DNA from 3 places in the Vibrio sp. Vb0667 genome. Region 2 is predicted to be linked to each of the others. Evidence: predicted binding sites of a transcription regulator. Region 2 holds the regulator's gene; each other region holds the start of a gene.
What was found. Region 2 encodes PurR, which represses purine synthesis genes. Its sites were predicted from a motif close to TNANGNAAACGTTTNCNTNA; they were not measured.

Region 1: the regulator PurR is predicted to act here: its motif matches at 1,913-1,932, upstream of R8269_RS19150 (NupC/NupG family nucleoside CNT transporter).
Region 3: the regulator PurR is predicted to act here: its motif matches at 1,996-2,015, upstream of purE (5-(carboxyamino)imidazole ribonucleotide mutase).

The regions. Positions count from the first base shown of each region.
Region 1 covers NZ_JAWPOL010000028.1:30,091-34,348, reverse strand. Annotated here, with positions in the region: gene folD (bifunctional methylenetetrahydrofolate dehydrogenase/methenyltetrahydrofolate cyclohydrolase FolD) at 1-504, shown strand, start outside; gene R8269_RS19150 (NupC/NupG family nucleoside CNT transporter) at 573-1,772, opposite strand; gene R8269_RS19145 (LysR family transcriptional regulator) at 2,030-2,974, opposite strand; gene R8269_RS19140 (lytic transglycosylase domain-containing protein) at 3,063-4,034, opposite strand; gene R8269_RS19135 (YcgL domain-containing protein) at 4,083-4,258, opposite strand, start outside.
Region 2 covers NZ_JAWPOL010000005.1:84,497-88,754, reverse strand. Annotated here, with positions in the region: gene R8269_RS08450 (TVP38/TMEM64 family protein) at 1-298, opposite strand, end outside; gene R8269_RS08445 (TfoX/Sxy family DNA transformation protein) at 413-1,003, opposite strand; cyclic di-GMP riboswitch class I at 1,120-1,209, opposite strand; gene purR (HTH-type transcriptional repressor PurR) at 1,497-2,501, opposite strand; gene torD (molecular chaperone TorD) at 2,970-3,617, opposite strand; gene torR (two-component system response regulator TorR) at 3,884-4,258, shown strand, end outside.
Region 3 covers NZ_JAWPOL010000025.1:56,785-61,042, forward strand. Annotated here, with positions in the region: gene R8269_RS18450 (type I DNA topoisomerase) at 1-236, shown strand, start outside; gene R8269_RS18455 (5-(carboxyamino)imidazole ribonucleotide synthase) at 302-1,435, opposite strand; gene purE (5-(carboxyamino)imidazole ribonucleotide mutase) at 1,440-1,925, opposite strand; gene R8269_RS18465 (L-threonylcarbamoyladenylate synthase) at 2,125-2,682, shown strand; gene hemF (oxygen-dependent coproporphyrinogen oxidase) at 2,730-3,647, shown strand; gene aroE (shikimate dehydrogenase) at 3,749-4,258, shown strand, end outside.

The DNA.
Region 1 (4,258 bases), on a different contig from region 2:
GTGGATGGCTTCCACCCTTATAACGTTGGCCGTCTTGCGCAACGTATTCCAAAGCTTCGCTCTTGCACGCCAAAGGGCATCATTACCCTACTCGACCGTTACAACATTGAGCTACGTGGTAAACATGCGGTTGTGGTTGGTGCATCAAACATTGTTGGTCGTCCAATGACACTTGAGCTGCTGCTTGCGGGCTGCACAACAACAACATGTCACCGTTTTACCAAAGACCTAGAGAGTCATGTGCGTCAAGCTGACGTTGTCGTGGTTGCGGTTGGTAAGCCTAACTTCATCCCTGGTGAGTGGATTAAAAAAGGCGCAGTGGTGGTCGATGTCGGTATTAACCGTCTTGACTCAGGCAAACTAGTTGGCGACGTGGAATACGACAAAGCACGTGAAAGTGCGAGCTTTATTACTCCTGTTCCTGGTGGCGTTGGCCCAATGACCGTCGCAAGTTTAATTGAGAACACGATGCTCGCTTGCGAACAGTTCCACACAGACAAATAACGTAAAACTTCAGATACGAAAAAGGCTCCGCAAGGAGCCTTTTTGCTAATTGTTGATATCTATTTCAATTACAGACTTAAAATCACGCCCGCAATCGAAGCGCTCATTAAGTTCGCCATGACACCAGCGATAATCGCACGGAAACCATGCTTAGAAACAAATGCACGCTTTTCTGGTACCAAAGAGCCCAACCCACCAATCAGCATCGCCATGCTTGAGATGTTTGCAAAGCCACACAAAGCAAACGTCACGATTGCTTGTGAGTGTTCACTAAGTTGAGACTTCACTTCTGCAAGCTGGATGAAAGCGACGAACTCATTCACCACAATCTTGTTACCAATCAGCGAGCCTGCTGTGGTTGCCTCTTGCCATGGTATACCCAACAACCAAGCGACTGGCGCAAACACAAAACCTAGGATGAGCTCAAAACTTAAGGGGGTCCCAATAAGATCACCTATCCAGCCTAACATGCCGTTTAGCATTGCAATGACACTAATAAACGCCAGTAACGTACCACCGACCGATACAGCAATGCGTACACCCGCCATGGCACCATCGGCTAATGCTTCTACTACGTTGGTTGCACGTGGAATTTCAACTTGGCTAATGTCGATATCTGCTGCTTTATCCGTATCTTCTGGCATTAAAATTTTTGCCATCAACAAGCCGGCAGGTGCCGACATAAATGCAGCAGCAATAAGATAGTTGAGGTCGACACCCAGTGATGCGTAACCAACCAACGTTCCGCCAGCAACTGACGCTAAACCACCTGTCATAACTGCAAAGAACTGCGAGTCAGTCATGTGTTTTAGGTAAGGCTTTACCATTAATGGTGCTTCAATGGTACCAACAAAGATATTCGCCGTAGCAGACAAAGACTCAGCACGACCGATACCCAGCAGCTTTTGAATACCACCACCGATAAAGTTAATGATTTTTGGCATCACACCAATGTGATAAAGACCTGAGATAAGAGAGGAGAAGAAAACGATGATACCCAGAACATTGATCGCAAAGGTGAAGCCCCCTGTCGCCAAATTACCGAATAAAAACGCAATGCCCTCTTGACCATAGTTGATCAAATTCGACACAACACTGCTCACTGAATTCAGCGCATCTCTTCCTGCTGGTACATATAAAACCAACAACGCAAACAGTACCTGCAAAGCAAACGCAAACGACACCGTTCTCAGCTTTATATTTTTTCTATTTGTAGAAAGTAGCCATGCTAGGAATAGTATGGCTACGATACCAATAATTGAGTTCATAAAATGAATCCGACGGAAGGGGGATATGGAAGGCACCGGATTGTATAGCGGACTCAAAATGCTGCAAGTTGAGGATGTTAACAGTGTGAAAAGTTTAAGAGACCAATAACTGACCAATAAAATAACCACTTGAATTTATTGAAGATAAACGTTTGCTTATTTTAATTGTTTCCATATGGAAAATATGTTTCTGGTTCAGGAAAAATTTTTGTGAAGTGAATCACTTTATGTGTCGTTCTACAACGTCATTGATCCTGTTATTTAGGAATAGAGATGTAAGGTGCTAAACGTTGGTCCCAATGACAAGGGTTGCCGATCTTCTGTTTGATAAAGTTAATCACTGCGGATATTTTTTTTGGCATATGTTGGCGGCTTGGGTATACCGCATAAAACGGCATCGACTGGCTAGCTTTCCAGTCAGGTAACAGCTGTATTAACTTACCCGTTCTGAACTCATCACCCAGCAAGTAAGTGGCAAGGTAGGCAATACCCCAACCTGCAATAGCCGCATCCCGGACGGCTTCTGCCAGATCCACTGAATAGTTACCCGAGACTTTTACGTTCAATTCTTTCTGATCTTTGGTAAACGCCCACCCCGTATAGTCACGCTCCCAGCTTCTGTATATGAGGCAGTTGTGAGCAGATAGGTCATCCGGTTCTGTTGGCGTGTCATGTTTCAATAAGTAATCTGGCGATGCCGCAACAACAAACTGGCAATCCGTCAAACGCTGCGCAATGTAACCTTCAGGCAAATGCTCGTTGTTGGTTACCCATAAATCGAGCCCTTCGGCTAACATATCGACCTTATAGTCAAACAGATGTACTTCCACTTGAAGTTGAGGATACAGTTCGCGTAACTCTTGAATCGCTGGAATAATGTGTAAGGTACCAAATGATTGCGACAACCCAAGACGTACCAAACCTGCTACTTCATCCCGCTGGGTTTCCATCTCTAATGTGGCGCTGCTCACCGCTTGTACCACTTGCTCACAGTGATGAAAAAAGGTTTTCCCTGCCTCTGTCGGCGTAAAGCTTCGCGTAGTGCGTTGAACAAGCTTGATACCAAGAGACGCTTCTAACTGACTCAACTGTTTACTCACATGAGACACCGACACGCCTAAGCTCTTTGCAGCAGCTGTGAAGCTTTTGTGTTTAAGAAGAGCGGAGAAAATCACCATTTGTGCGGCACGTTCAGATAACACGCTTTACCTCGATTTGGTTATAGAAAAAACAAAGGGCTCCGAAGAGCCCTTGTATTGAAGACTGGATGCCAAATTGTTTGATGGCAGATCAGTATTTAATGCGGTCAGCCAAGTGACTCACAGCAAGTGCGAAGTAGTAAGAGCGGTTCCACTTCATCAATACGTTGTAGTTATTGTAAACCAGATACGTACGACCATTCTCGTCGTCCGGCATGATCAACCATGCTTTGATGTCTTCATCCAGTTTTGGCAACGGGCTACCGTCATATTTTGTGATACCTAATTGGCTCCACTCTTGAAGGTATTTGCCTTTTTCAGCCGTGCGCCCTTCTAGGCTGCGATCAATATTTTTAGGAACCTTAACTTGGCGACCCCAAGTATATTTATCATCCCAACCAGACTTGCTCAAATAGTTAGCGGTTGATGCAAACACGTCCGCTTCAGATTGCCATATGTCTTTTTTACCATCACCGTTGCCGTCAGCAGCAAAACGAAGGAAAGAGCTTGGCATAAACTGGCATTGACCCATCGCACCAGCCCATGAGCCTTTAAAGTTCTCTAGCTCAATATGGCCTTGATCGAGGATCTGAAGTGCCGACATGGTCTCTTTACGGAAAAACTCTTCACGACGGCCTTCAAATGCCATTGTGGATAGTGCATCAATCACTTTAAAGTTGCCGGTAAACTTACCAAAGTTACTTTCAACTCCCCAAAGTGCCACAATAAAGCGCGGGTGGACACCGTACTCATCGCCTATACGCTTTAGCTCAGTGTAATGCTCTTTGTAGAGTTGTCTGGCTTGCTTCACCTTCCATTCAGGCACCGCGCGAGGAATGTACTCATCCAATGTCAGTTTCTTTTCTGGTTGGTTTCGGTCCGCTTTTACTGCTCGGGGCTTGTACTCAACATTAGCAAAAGCAGCACTAATGACCTGCTCTGAGATACCTTTATCACGAGCTTCAGCACGCAGCTTATTCAAGTATTCATCAAAACCCTCGCTACTAGCAAAAGCCGAGGTACACATACCAACGCTAAGCATGGTAGCCAGTATTTTTTTCATATTGCCCTCCTTGAGCAAGGCAGAAATCCCAGATGAAAAACGATGACGTTATTCGCCTTTCTGCTGGGCTTTTTGTTCTTTGTACTTTTCTAATAGGTTCTCCGGCGGCGGTGGAACCTGAAGAAAGAAGCCATCATTTTGTAATGAAGCCTTCACTTTTTCGATATCAACTTGTGCCAATTTACGGCCATCAAGTTTAATCGTCATGACAGCGATAGGCTTAC
Region 2 (4,258 bases):
AGGCCAGTGTTGCCCCCATAGTGCTAGCGAAAGAAACCAGTAGCAAGCTTGTCCAAAAACCAAATAAGGCTGCACCAAGTAAGGTGACTACTGCCGCTCCTGGGATAGAAAAAGCGGTAATTGCAATGTAGGTAAAAAAGTAAATCGCAGCCGAGAATACAAAATTCTGATCGATGTATGTAGTTAGTGCTTCTTGTTGGGCTTTTGCATTCTCTAAGGTTAAATACTGGCCAAAGTTAATACCTAAAAAGACGATAGCCGCTAGTAGGATGAGACCTAAAATCAGTTTCTTATTCATAATTTTGATTCCAATTTGGGATATATGTAATAAGACAGTAGGAAAACCGAAAAAATTTCACAAAAAAACCGCAGATTAGACTGCGGTTTTACAAGATAGTTTTTAGGCCGACTTTTATTGGAGGCCGTTCATCAACTCATCTCGGCGAGCTTGAGGTACCACACTCCAATGAGTGCCGTTGATAGCACCTTCTAGTGCCCATAGCAACTCAATGTTGACGGTTGCAGAGTGCGTATCTCTTATCGCTTTATAGGCGTTAAGCGCACCTTCCTCTTCAAGCTTCTCTACGGATTCGATGCCGGCTTTTTTTAGCATGCGCTCGGTAGCCAGTCGTAAGTTAGGCAAATCTTTCAAACGGTTAGGCTTTGTACTTGCTTGCTGTTCTTTCTCAAGCTTTGCCTTTTTCAATGATTGATTCGCTACTTCGATTAAGCGTTCGCTTGATTCCCATAAATCGCTGGAAATAGCGTAGTACTTTGTAACGACTGGGAAGCCACGTTTTTTATAAACGTAAGGCTTTAGCCCTTGTTTCTCGAAGTCAGATGAAGTTTTTTGGTCTGCTCTGATATGAAGCTGATTGTTTACCACTAGTGCAAACATTGTTTCATCAGCGAATAGTCCGAAGCCACCAAACATTGAGCGCGACTTGATATTACCAAGTGCCTCAAATAGCTTCATAGAGTCTTTGAGTATCGGTTTATCCATGTTTTGTTATCTCGGTGTAATTAATATTACGCCACCAAAAGTCAGGTCCGAGAGAGTAGCAAACATGCGTAAAAACAATGTCATTACAGAGTAAAGTCATTGCTTACACACTTGCCATCGGTAACCCCGCTACCTTCCATATCGTAATATGGTTCAGGCCGGAGGCTTTGCGTCCCACTCTTTCGAATGGTTTGCCCTGTGCGTGACACAATGAGCATACTTCTTATATTGAATTAACATCACGGTTTAGCGTTAAAAGTGTGATTTTGGTTCAATAAAAATGATAGATTGAATGCTCTATTTTGCATATGGAAAGGTGCAAATTGGCCTTTGAAAAGGAGTTCTTAATATATATTACATTTATATAAAACAGGGAGTTAACGTTAGTCAATTGTTATTAGAGCAGTGTGAAGTATTAGAGAATGCTTAATTTTCCCAAAAAAATAAGCGCCCCTGTAGAGCGCTTATTTAACACGGTTAAATACAGTGAAATTTAGTTCATTTTTTTCACAGTATTTCGAATTACAAGCTCAGGTTGCATTTCGAAAATTCGTTTTTCGTGTTCTTTATCTTTGATACGCTCAAGTAGAATTTCGAATGCATTTTTACCAACACGACGTTTAGGTTGGTGGATAGTCGTTAGCGGTGGAGAGAAGTATTCCGCAAGCTCGATGTTGTCGTAGCCGATCACTGAAATATCTTCAGGAATTTTGATCCCGTTTTGTTGCAAGCGGCTCATTAGGCCTAGAGCCATTGTGTCGTTAAAACAGAATACCGCCGTCGGGCGCTTGTCCATTGCGGTAATTTTATCTGCAACTAATACGGCCGTATCACATTCAAAGTTACCTTCAAGGATCCAGTCTTCATTTACAGCTAGGTTCGCTTCGCTCATTGCGCGACGGAAACCTGCAATGCGCTCTTGGCAAGCAAGCTTTTCAAAATGACCGCTTAGACAAGCGATATCCGTATGACCATTGTCAATCAGATGTTTGGTTGCAATGTAGCCACCTTCTTCTGAGTTATCCATGATCTTGTCTGCTTGTGAGCTCTCTGGGCCCCAATCCATGACCACTTTAGGAATGTCCGCATGACGGTCAAGCATCTCTTTTAGTTCTTCGGTTAAGTCAGAACACATCACAAGGATGCCATCAACGCGCTTTTCAGCCAGCATACGAATGTAATCGCGTTGTTTTTCGTAAATCCCGCCTGTGTTACATAAAATCAGAGTATAGCCTTGGCGGTAACAGTAGCTCTCAACGCCATCAATCACTTCTGAGAAAAATAGGTTAGTTGATTGAGTTACTAACATGCCAATCGTACGAGTTGAGTTGCATTTTAGGCTGCGTGCAACGGCACTTGGCGCGTAATTCAGCTCGTCAACGGCTTTCATTACTTTTTCTTGCGTTGCTTCTGCAACGAAACGCGTTTTATTGATAACGTGCGAAACTGTCGTAGTGGAAACGCCGGCTAAGCGAGCAACGTCTTTTATCGTGGCCATAAATGGTGTCCTGTATCGAGCTACTGAAATATGTCGTATTGGATGTACCTGATGCTCTAGTGGTTTCACACCTAGCAATCTAAAATTGGCGCTAAGTGTCTCGGCAGCGGTTGATCCAAGTGCGACAAAAGGGTGCGTAGCAGCATCGGTCGATGAATTTTATCTTTTTTCTATCTGATGAGAAATTGCCATCAACCTGTTAAGAAAACACAAAAACCGCTATATTTCAGCGGTTTACATATAAATCATATTTAATCGTTTGCGCTCACATTTTAGCCCTATGTGGACTGACTAGCAATGTTTTCAGCAAGAGATTTGTGTATTTGAAGTCACATTTTGACTGCTAAATAACCAAGCGTCTTTGCGCTAAGTTAAGGCAAACGAATATTATACCCAAGTTACTTACAATTGGTCACTTTCAGGCATACAGGAAGCCCGATAGGCAGGCTCCCTAAAAATAGGCGGCAATTATTCACCAAGAAGGTAGGCGCTGTCTAGTTTACAAAATGCAACTAATAGTTTCGCGACACTCGAGTAAAATCCAAATTCGTCGAATTTTTTACATTTGTCTGAAAACTGAGGTAACCAAGACATCAATTGTTGCTGGATAAAGTCGTTTTGTTTAACGAAGGCTTCTTCCATGTGTTTTTCTTGTTCAAGCTCGTTTGAGCGGATAATCATGTTCCCGAGAAAGTCGAGCTCAACGGCTAAGTGATCCGCAGGTTCCTTTAGGTTTTCGTCTACTTGAACGCCAAATTCAGCCATCAACTTTTCCATTTCCTCAGCTGGCTTGTCATTCAGTAAACCTGATTCACCAATGTACATGGATGCGTAAGGAAGAGCGCCGTATTTTTCTGTCTTCAAAAACAGTTCACAAAAGTCAGCTGCAAGCTCTAGTTGTGCATCTTCACGATCTTGTAACCGATTCAATGCATCAACTAGGCTATCAACAGCTGGTTTCAGCGACTCATTTTCACCTAAACCTGCGAGAAAACTGCGAATTTCAACACTGTGATAGGCTTCCAATTCTTTCTCTGTTAGTTCTTTTGCGAACAAGCTCGAAAACCACCAGTAAATTTCAGCGCGTTTTTCATTAAAAGCTTTCACTTCTTGCATTTTGGGCTCCTGAATGATGCTTCAAGTCATGCATCACAAAGTCAATTAGGGATATCCCCTAAGTGTAATCAATTAAAATGAATAGCAGTAACTATAATTGTTATGTTTTATGGTCAAAAATGACCGTTTATTAATAGCAATGGGCAAGCTTGTTTTGAATCAATAAAAACGCTAAATCTTGCGTTTTAATGTATCTATGACTAGAAATGTTACTAGTTATGAATAGAATACGTCTTGGATAATAAGAAGACAGAAAAGTGGTGTAAATGAGCTATCACGTATTAGTCGTAGAAGATGATGTTGTAACTCGTAGTAAGCTTGCGGGGTATTTCCAAAATGAGGGCTACCAAGTCAGCGAAGCAGAGAGTGGCGCAGAAATGCGTGAAGTTTTGCAAGCGGGCGATGTAGACCTGATCATGCTGGATATTAACCTGCCTGGTGAAGACGGCCTGATGCTTACTCGTGAGTTACGTAGCCAATCGGATATTGGTATCATATTAGTAACAGGACGCACGGATAGCATTGATAAAATCGTAGGCCTAGAAATGGGTGCTGACGATTATGTGACAAAACCTTTTGAACTGAGAGAGCTGTTAGTTCGCGTTAAAAACTTGCTGTGGCGTATTTCAGCAGCGCGCAGT
Region 3 (4,258 bases), on a different contig from region 2:
AGCAACACGCTTGCCCTGAATGTGGCAAAGGACATTTGGTGGAGCGTAAAACCCGATTTGGCAAAACATTCTACGCATGTGATAACTACCCTAAATGCAAATTTGCAGTGAATCTCCCTCCGGTTAAAGGGAGATGCGAAGAATGTGGTTTTACTTTGTTGGTGGAGAAGAAACTCGCCAGTGGTGTGAAATTGCAATGTGCCAACCGTAAGTGCCAGCACACCCAGCAAGGTTAAATGAATTAAAGGAATTGAAAAGGGTCGCATCGTGCGACCCTTTTTTGTTTTTTTGCTGCCAAACGTTAGTGTTGAGGCTGTTTAGCGAACGCTTGCACGGCTGGGAAAGCTATTGGGTCTAAGATGTCTGCCAGGGCGCACAACCTACGGTGCAATTCTCCTGGGTAGTCGCCACACACGTTGATGTGTCCCATCTTGCGACCTGCACGTTTCTCTTTGCCATACCAATGAAGGTGGCAACCATCCATTGATAACAATGCATCTGGTAGTGTGTCTTCACCAAGAATATTGATCATTGAGGTTTCACGAACCAATTTCGTACTACCTAATGGTAAGCCGCACACTGCGCGCAGATGGTTTTCAAACTGACACGTTTCTGCACCTTGCTGTGTCCAGTGACCAGAGTTGTGCACGCGTGGAGCAATCTCATTCACTAAAAGTGCCCCATCGACATCAAAGAACTCAAGCGCTAATACGCCAACGTAATCTAGGCTATCTGCGACAGCCGTGAACATTTGCTTTGCTTGTTCCTGTAACCCTGGCGCATCAATCGCAGTAGAAAGACTCAATACACCGTTGGTGTGAACATTCTCTGCCAGAGGGTACACTTCCACACTGCCATCTTTGCTTCGAGCACCAACCAGTGATACTTCGCAGTTAAAAGGAACAAACTCTTCAGCAACAATCGCTTGAGTTGGTGTTGCCGCGATGCACTCTGCCATCTCAGTCCAAATGTCGTCGACTTGAGAAGCTTCTTTTAAGCGCCATTGGCCTTTACCATCGTAGCCACCCAATGCACTTTTCAGAACCATTGGCATACCAACGTGTTCAATTGCGCGGTCAAAGTCTTCACGAGTTTCAATGACGTAGTATTTCGCGTTGCGCACGCCAGCATCATCAAGCAGTGCTTTTTCAATACGGCGATCACCACCTGCTTTGATGGCTTGCGTACTTGGTAGGAACTTGCCGCTCGCTTCGCAAACTTTGAGCACGTCATGTGGAATATGCTCGAACTCGGCAGTAATCACATCAACTTGCGTAATCGCATTTTCCAAGCCATGGCCAAGTACCTGTTGAGTTAAAGGGTGGACGACATCACCGCTGCTGACATCGTAAGCTGAAATTTGAATATTCAGTGGCGCACCAGCCAGAGACATCATACGAGCCAACTGACCCGCACCAAGAACCAGTACATGCATCTGATTAATCCTCTGCAGGGTTTGGATTTGCGAGAACTGTTTCCGTTTGCTCATTACGGAATGCTTCTACCTTCGCCATGATGTTTTCATCATGAGTGCCTAGGATTTGCGCTGCTAGGATACCGGCGTTTGCTGCTCCCGCTTCGCCAATCGCCAATGTACCAACCGCAATTCCCTTTGGCATCTGTACAATAGAAAGCAGTGAATCCATACCTTTCAGTGCACGAGACTGAACGGGAACCCCAAGCACTGGCAAACTAGTAAACGCCGCCGCCATACCTGGTAGGTGGGCTGCACCACCTGCGCCTGCGATGATAACTTTGATGCCGCGTTCTTTTGCGCTACTAGCGTAGTCAGCCAGTAATTGAGGAGTTCGGTGTGCTGACACGACTTTTGTTTCGTAAGGCACGCCAAATTGCTCTAGCATGTCCGCTGCTAGTTTCATGGTTGGCCAATCGGATTTAGAACCCATGATGATACCGACTTTCATCTCAAACTCCTTTAAGCTGCAAAAATTAGGTGAGCTATAAATTTGTGCGCATTATACGGGGATTTTTATCTCAAGCAAACGTTTGCGTCTTGTTGTTGGCGCTATTGATACATTTTATAAAAAAATTGCTTTAGTGTCTGAGAATGAATATTTGTACACTTAGTGAAAACAACACAGTCAAACAAATAGGAAGTAATCGGTGGATAACTTTGAACAAGTGCTCAACGCACTCAAGCAAGGCGAAGTGATTGCCTATCCAACAGAAGGGGTTTTTGGTGTCGGATGTGATCCAGATAACCCAGAAGCAATTCAAAAGCTATTAGAGCTCAAGCAGCGTCCGGTAGAAAAAGGGCTGATTCTCATCGCGGCAAGTTATGATCAGCTCTTGCCTTATATTGATGAATCTCAGTTGACTGAAGAACAATTACAGACTGTTCATGCCACTTGGCCAGGCCCATACACTTGGATCATGCCAGCGAGCGATAAAGTATCCAACTGGGTTTCAGGGCAGTTTGATTCAATTGCGGTTCGTGTGACTGATCATCCTTTGGTGCAAAAAATGTGTAATGCATTCGGAAAGCCGTTAACCTCTACCAGCGCGAATCTTTCCGGCTTACCACCGTGTATGACCACGGAAGAAGTCGAAGAGCAGTTGGGTGATAAGCTGGTCGCCATTCTTCGTGGCGAGACCAGCGGTCGTGATAAACCCAGCGAGATTCGTGACGCCAAAACTTCACAAATATTAAGACAGGGTTAACCCTGCTAGCCAGCCATCATTAGGTTTCACGTAATAGGTAATAACATATGTCAGCGATCGATAAGCACGCCGTAAAGCAGTTCTTGATGTCACTTCAGGACTCCATTTGTCAGCAGTTAGAACAAGAAGATGGAAAGGCCGTCTTTGTCGAAGATGCATGGCAACGTGAAAAAGGAGAGCGACTGGGTGGCGGTGGTCGCTCACGTGTTTTGCGTGATGGCCTTGTTTTCGAGCAGGGAGGCGTGAACTTCTCGCATGTGGAAGGGAAAGAAATGCCAGCATCTGCGACAGCGCATCGCCCAGAGCTAGCGGGTCGTCGTTTTGAAGCGATGGGTGTTTCTTTGGTTATTCACCCTAAAAACCCTTACGTACCGACTTCACACGCCAATGTCCGCTTCTTTATTGCAGAAAAAGATGGCGAAGACCCAATTTGGTGGTTTGGTGGTGGTTTTGACCTAACGCCGTTCTATCCATTTGAAGAAGATTGCCAATCATGGCACGACACTGCAAAACTGCTTTGTGCGCCATTTGGTGACGATGTTTACCAAGAGCATAAAGCATGGTGTGACAAATACTTCTTCCTACCACATCGTAATGAAACTCGCGGTGTTGGCGGTTTGTTCTTTGATGATCTAAACCAGTGGGAATTTGATAAGTGTTTTGCTTACATCAAAGCAGTGGGTGAAGGCTATTGCCAGGCTTACTTGCCGATCGTTTCTCGTCGTAAAGAGATCAAGTATGGTGAGCGTGAGCGTGAATTCCAACTATATCGTCGCGGCCGTTACGTAGAGTTCAACTTAGTGTATGACCGTGGCACCTTATTTGGTTTACAAAGTGGTGGGCGTACTGAGTCGATTCTGATGTCAATGCCGCCGCTCGCTCGCTGGGAGTACTGCTACGAGCCAGAAGCGGGATCGCCAGAAGCTGAACTTTACGAGCGATACCTAACGCCCCGAGAGTGGTAAGCACGGAATCTCCTTTTCTATATAGATAGATAGTGATAGGGTCATCTGTAATCAGGTGGCCCTGTTTTCTCTATATCTAAGTAAGGAACAAAGGTAAGGAAATGACCCAGCAAATCGATCGCTATGCCGTGTTTGGTAATCCTATCGGACACAGTAAGTCGCCATTCATTCACACCTTGTTTGCTCGTCAAACTAATCAATCTTTGGTGTATACCGCAGAAAGTGCACCTGTTGATGGTTTTATTGACGCGGCGAAGGTGTTTTTTGCTGAAGGTGGCAAGGGGTGCAACATCACTATGCCATTTAAAGAAGATGCTTATCAATTTGCTAGTCGATTGACAGAACGGGCTCAGTTAGCAGGCGCGGTAAATACCCTCAAGAAGTTAGACGATGGTGAAATCATCGGTGACAACACTGATGGTGCAGGTTTAGTGCAAGATCTGCTTCAGCATCAGGTTGTATTGGAAGGTGCGCGAATCCTAATTATTGGTGCTGGTGGTGCAGCTCGTGGTGTTATTAAGCCACTACTCGATCAAAAGCCGACCTCTTTAACCATTACCAACCGTACCTTTAGTAAAGCACAAGAGCTCGCAGAGCTGTTTGTCTCTCAC